2 linked regions of the Candidatus Vesicomyosocius sp. SY067_SCS001 genome follow. The protein of the gene in region 1 binds, or shares a complex with, the protein of each later gene. Links are inferred from orthologs where the notes say so. Each region holds a gene or a part of one and is shown in the gene's direction. Other genes may lie near its edges. The genes, in order: tsaB and tsaD.

The links.
Region 2: the proteins of tsaB (region 1) and tsaD are in contact, whole or in part, in a solved structure (PDB 4WQ4), measured with the Escherichia coli proteins. The link is inferred for Candidatus Vesicomyosocius sp. SY067_SCS001 from one-to-one orthologs.

The regions. Positions count from the first base shown.
Region 1 is NZ_CP054877.1:632,812-636,119, reverse strand. What follows is about bases 326-3,293. They hold tsaB (tRNA (adenosine(37)-N6)-threonylcarbamoyltransferase complex dimerization subunit type 1 TsaB), read left to right. Parts: upstream 326-1,463; coding sequence 1,464-2,123; downstream 2,124-3,293. Other genes in these bases: ccmE (cytochrome c maturation protein CcmE), read left to right, coding at 3,073-3,293; ccmD (heme exporter protein CcmD), read left to right, coding at 2,901-3,071; HUW60_RS03055 (heme ABC transporter permease), read left to right, coding at 2,161-2,901; HUW60_RS03065 (hypothetical protein), read left to right, coding at 1,163-1,306; HUW60_RS05035 (hypothetical protein), read left to right, coding at 693-815. Also shown: rpsF (30S ribosomal protein S6), read right to left, coding at 1-212; more of ccmE, read left to right, coding at 3,294-3,308. UniProt on the Escherichia coli protein: Required for the formation of a threonylcarbamoyl group on adenosine at position 37 (t(6)A37) in tRNAs that read codons beginning with adenine.
Region 2 is NZ_CP054877.1:921,716-924,822, reverse strand. The notes cover bases 9-2,775. They hold tsaD (tRNA (adenosine(37)-N6)-threonylcarbamoyltransferase complex transferase subunit TsaD), read left to right. Parts: upstream 9-762; coding sequence 763-1,788; downstream 1,789-2,775. Other genes in these bases: lptB (LPS export ABC transporter ATP-binding protein), read left to right, coding at 9-725. Outside these bases: more of lptB, read left to right, coding at 3-8.

The DNA.
Region 1 (3,308 bases):
AGCATCTCTTGGTCACACTCAATATTCATCATCAAGTAATGTGCTTTATAAATTTTCTTGATTGGATAGGCTAAATGCTTACGCCCCCAATCCTCTTCTTTATGAATCTTACCACCATCAGCAGTAATGATTTCTTTGTATTTGTCCATCATTGTACCTACCTGAGCTGATTGATCAGGATGGACAATAAGTGTAATCTCATAATGTCTCATGAGTTTTCTCCTTATGGTTATGTTTTAAATAGCTTGGAAATAGTGCTCTCAAGCAAGGAAGAAAGAATTTTATACTAATTATTTGTTTTTAACAATCACTTAATTCTATATATTGTATAAAAAAATATTTTGGGGATAGATTTTGTTAAAATTTAGATAATTTATTATATTACATATTCTATAACAAGTCATTTCTTATGACTAATATCATAAGATGTATTTAATTAAAAATACCTTATCAAATAGAAAGAGAAGTTTTGAGATAAAAAGTTAAAGAAGCATTGATGAGGGGTTATTATTGGTATATTCGTTTAATTAAAGAATGCATGCTTAATAGTTCTGTAATTTTTGTGTATATAAATATTTTGTATTTGGGGTTAAACAATACGAGTAATTAATGACTTTACCAAAAAGTTACTTGATGTAACTGGGCTAGGTGATACCAATTAATAAAATTAAGACTAAAAAAGGAAAAATAATATGAGAAAACCTTTTAAATTACGGAAAAGATATTCTAAACGTATTTCTTCTAAAAATGCTAAGAAAACACACCGTAAAAACAACTTTAGTGTGGCTTCTATTTTCCCCCTAGGGGTGGTATAAGACTTTAATGTCCTGTTATCATCCTTTACAAGCTTACAGGGATCTTATTACAAATTCTGTAATCTTTGATGAACGTGGTGAAAGTGGTGAAACTGTTCCTTTAACCCTTCCATGTGGTCTAATGTTTCGGGTGCCGTCTAGAGCCGCTCCCGGCAGTGGGCCCCGTTCGATGTTTTCATGAGTCAATTCTGCATACAGATAATTCTTTTTTAACTCTTACTTATAATTCTGAAAATCTTCCTGAAAATAGATCTTTGGATAAAGTCAATTTTCAAAAATCTCTTAATATTGTTGCAGATTTTAAATCTTAATGGGAAAATCTGCCGTCTTCTGAAAGAGGTAAGGTTATGAATGATTATAAAGATTATTTCTTGCATAGGGAGCTTGATACAGAAAATAATGAAGACAACATACTAAATTATGAAGAAAATTTGGATAAAAATGAGACTTCTGATGCGCCTGAAGAAGTAAAAGACCAGTTACCTATTTGATTTTACTTTAATAGAGATCATGGTATGATTGTAATTTAAAAGAAATGGCTAAGCTTATAGCTGTAGTGAAAGTCCTTGATTATTATGATTCAACTAGTTATTTATTAAAACTATTTAAATACAAATATTTTGTTTTATATATAATAAGTTTAAGAAAATGATAAATTTATTAGCAATTGATACTTGTACTAATACGTGTTCGGTAAGTCTTTATACTCAAGGTGAAATCTTTTCTCGTTTTGTTCAAGATGTGAATAAAAGTTCAGGTTTAATATTATCACTTTGCGATGAGATTTTTAAAGCTGGTCAATTGCTACCTTCTGCCTTAGATGGTATTATCTACACTAAAGGTCCTGGATCTTTTACAGGTGTTAGAATGTGTGTTAGTGTAGTTCAAGGTATATCGTTGGCATATAATATTCCTACAGTAGGTTTTTCAACACTTGAGCTGCTTGGGTTTGGAGCGTTTAAAAAATACAATATTAGCAAAATTGCTATTGCACTTGATGCACGTATGAATGAGGTATATTGGGGTATTTATCAAAATCAAATCTTGTGTAAGGAAAGTTTACAAAAGCCTGATGAAGTGGATATTCTTGGAAAATATTTTATTGGCGTGGGAGATGGATGGGGTGTATATGACAATGAGCTTATTCAACAAACAGGTATTAATACCTGTTTTGCTAATTTTTATCCAAAAGCTGAGAATCTCATAGTACTTTATTTAACCTGTGCTAACCAACATATCAATTTTAGCAATAAGTTAGCACTGCCAACTTATTTACGTAATAATGTTGCACATAAGTCGCTAAAATAATATTCTTCATAAGTTAAATAACTAGCAGGAGTGGTTTATGTGGAAATGGATTAAAACCTTTGCCTCGCCTAAAAATTTCTATCAAATTAGTCAAAAAATCATTCTTTGGCTTTTAATCCCTTTTATTGTTCTAATATTAATCGGATTGTACTGGGGGCTAATTGTGGCACCTATTGATTATCAACAAGGTGAGAGTTATCGCATTATGTTTATCCATGTACCTGCTGCATGGATGAGTATGTTTGTTTATTTAGTATTGGCAATTTCAGGAGGTATTGGCCTAATTTGGAAAATTAAATTAGCATATGTTATTGCTAAGGTATCAGCTCCTATTGGAGCAGCATTTACTTTTTTAGCCTTAACTACTGGTGCGGTTTGGGGTAAGCCAATGTGGGGTACTTGGTGGGTGTGGGATGCACGTTTAACCTCAGAGTTAATTTTATTATTTTTATATTTAGCTTATATGTCACTTAATAATGCATTTAATAATCCTAAAACTGCATCTAGGGCTTCTTCAGTATTAGCTATTGTGGGTTTGGTTAATTTACCTATTATTCATTATTCGGTTAAATGGTGGAATACATTACATCAGAGTGCGTCAGTCAGTATTAATAAAGTATCCATCCAAGATGTTGATATGTTAATTGCATTATTATTAATGGGTATGGCGTTTAAGTTTTTATATGGTGCGCTTATGTTAATGAGGGCTAGAGATGAAGTGTTGGTCATAGAACAAAATTCTAGTTGGGTTAAAAGAGTAATTATGGAGCATAGATAGTGACGTTAGCAGAATATTTTTCTTTTCTTCCGTATGGAAAATATGCTTTTTATATTTGGTTTTCTTATTTAATGACCTTGATTGTGATTGCAACTTTATTTATACGCACATATTCTATTCACAAAAATGTAATTGAACATTTGCGCATTAAGTATTTAAGAGAAAAATAACATGACAAAACGACAAAATAGAATGGTACTAGTTGCTTTATTAATAATAGGTGTAAGTTTAGCAGGTTATTTAGGTTTAAAAGCATTTAACGAGAATTTATTGTATTTTTTGTCTCCTACTGATGTAACCAATGGTAGGGCTCCAAAAGATAAAGATTTTCGTTTAGGCGGTATGGTTGTTAAGGATAGCGTTAAACATGATGGTATTAAAGTTGTATTTGATGTAACTGATTATGC
Region 2 (3,107 bases), 290 kb from region 1 along the record:
TTATGACTAGTAACGCTCTAATAATACAAAATATTAGTAAATCTTATTCAGGTAGGACTGTAGTTAATAATGTGTCATTTTTTGTGAAAAGTGGTGAAGTAGTTGGATTGTTAGGTCCAAATGGCGCAGGAAAAACTACTTGTTTTTATATTACTTGTGGCTTAATTAAGGCAAATTCAGGAAAGGTATACTTAAACAATAAGAGAATTGATCATTTACCAATGCACAAGCGTGCTGATTTAGGGCTTAGTTATTTACCTCAAGAGCCTTCTATTTTTCGTAATCTTTCTGTGGAAAACAATATTATGGCGGTGTTACAACTAAACTCTAATTTTGATAAAATACAGAGAGTACACAGATTGGAGAAATTATTAAGAGAGTTTAGTATTGAACATATTCGCCATATTAACGGCGTTAGTTTATCTGGCGGTGAAAGGAGAAGAGTAGAAAGTGCTAGGGCGCTAGCAATGAATCCAAAATTTATATTGCTTGATGAGCCATTTTCAGGAGTTGATCCAATTTCTGTAGTAGATATTCAAAAAATTATTTTCTATTTGAAAGATCAAGATATTGGCATCTTAATTACGGATCATAATTATCGTGAAATGCTAGATACTTGTAATAACTCCTATGTATTACATAATGGGGTTATTATTGCAGAGGGTAGTAAAGAACAAATTCTTTACAATGAAAGGGTTCGTGAAGTTTATTTAGGAGGGGTATGATCCTATCTTTACAATGTACATTCATTAGGATTAATAAATGGCTAAACTTAACTTTATTACGTTAGGGATAGAAAGTTCTTGTGATGAAACAGGTGTTGGATTATACCATTCTGAGTTTGGCCTTATTGGTCATCAATTATTTTCATCTGTTGAAATCCATAGCGAATATGGTGGCGTGGTTCCTGAGTTGGCATCGCGTGATCATATTCAAAGAATATTACCTTTAATTAAAACAGTTTTAACAAATGCAAAGTTTACCTTACAAGATTTAAATGGCATTGCTTATACAGCTGGACCAGGTTTGGCAGGTGCGCTTTTGGTAGGAAGTGCGTTGGCTAAATCTTTAGCTTGGAGTTTGGGTGTTCCGTCTTTAGCTGTACATCACATGGAAGGACATTTACTAGCACCTTTATTAGAAGAGTCTCAGCCTAAATTCCCTTTTGTAGCTTTGTTAGTTTCAGGTGGCCACACTATGTTAATTGATGTTAAGGCCATTGGCCAATACAAGATTTTAGGTAAGTCCTTAGATGATGCAGTAGGCGAGGCTTTTGATAAAACAGCAAAAATTTTAGGTTTAGGTTATCCTGGTGGTCCTGCTTTAGAAAAGCTTGCTAAACAAGGCAATACTAATACTTTTAAGTTTCCACTTCCAATGGTTGACCGTCCTGGGCTTGACTTTAGTTTTAGTGGTTTAAAAACGTTTGCACGTAATACCTTTACTAAACATCCTAATAAAAAATCAGATATTGCTAAATCTTTTGAAGTTGCTACTACGCAAATACTTATGATTAAGTGTAGAAGGGCATTAGAGAAGACTGGAAGAATAACACTTGTGGTTGCAGGTGGCGTTAGTGCAAATTTATCTTTGCGTAAGGAACTTAACCAAATGGGTAGAAAAGTGGGTGTAAATATCTTTTATCCAAGGCAAGAGTTTTGTACTGACAATGGTGCTATGATAGCTTTAGCTGGGCATTTTCGCTTAAGCCATGGACAGTGCGATATCAATTATGAAATTAATATTAAGCCTAGATGGAGTGTAGAAGAATTGAGTCAAATTAAATAAATTGTTTTCTGTGTGTTGATTAAGTCGTGATATATCACATTGGTAACCATTGAAGTGTATATCTAAGAGGTTTACTTGCTAGAGTTTCCGAGAATTGGTTTGTCTGAAAGAGCGATACGTAGAAGTAAAAATTATGTGTGTAGTAGATTTATGACTTTAAAGTTTAAATCTGTTACAAAATGGATGATTGTTGTAAGTTTACTATAATATAATTTTCACATTACTACTGGATTGCTACTGGATTTTGAATAAATTAAATAAGATGTTGACTTTAGCTTATTTAAATTTTATGAATGATTGGGATTAGATGGATCATTTTTATACAACTTATATCACTAGTTAATATTGTAATTTAGTTAAGCCAGTCAAGTATCTTACAAAATCAATTCTTGTATTATAACGTTTATTGGTTGGTAAGCTATTATTTATACATGTAAATTTATTTAATAGTTAGTTGATTGACAATAATAATCCTTTTGAGTTAAGAATTAATATCATGCTAAGCTAAATATGTACTTGAAATTATTACCATAAGTAGTGGGTATAATTTATTGTTAGTCAACCTATCTTCTTCATGTAGAACTATTTTTATAGAACATTTATTTTTAATCATGCAAGCATAGTACTGCTAAAGTATTTAAAACTTACTTAATTACTAACAAATCCATAGTTCTTTCAACTAAAGATTCATTTATCTTGCGTTATTTAATAAATATTTTCCCTGTAAATTTTTAGCCTATTAGTGTAATTAATTACTATTATTTCGGATAATGATCCTTAAAATAATATAAATTAGAGAAATGGTTAGAATAATCAGCTGAAAGTTATTGATTCAATATAACTATGATGATAGTACGATATTCTATCTTGAAGTTTATAATGATGTTTGATTTATCTATTAATTCCTAATATTAATAATATTCTTTAACACTCTTACTCGAAAGCAAAAAGTCATTACTGTAGTTTGTTATGGTTTAGTTTGTTTTTATCAGTAGATACTATTATAAAATAGAAAATCATTACTTGTTGTAGGTTTCATGACAGGTCTTATAAATGAAGAAGAATATAGTAGCTAAGCAAGAAAAAATATGCCATTTCTTAAGAAGATGGATTGCTGAAAATAATATAAACTATATTAAGTTTGATGATAACATTTTATGTTAAGTTTGATGATATTATTTATTTTGAATGGTAACTATATCTGGAAATTTTTTTATAGAGGAGCTAGCATAGCTGCTATTTTTATAAATTATATATATATATATTATTATATATATAGCAAAATGATAAAGTACTAGATTAATAACAATTTAAAAGGT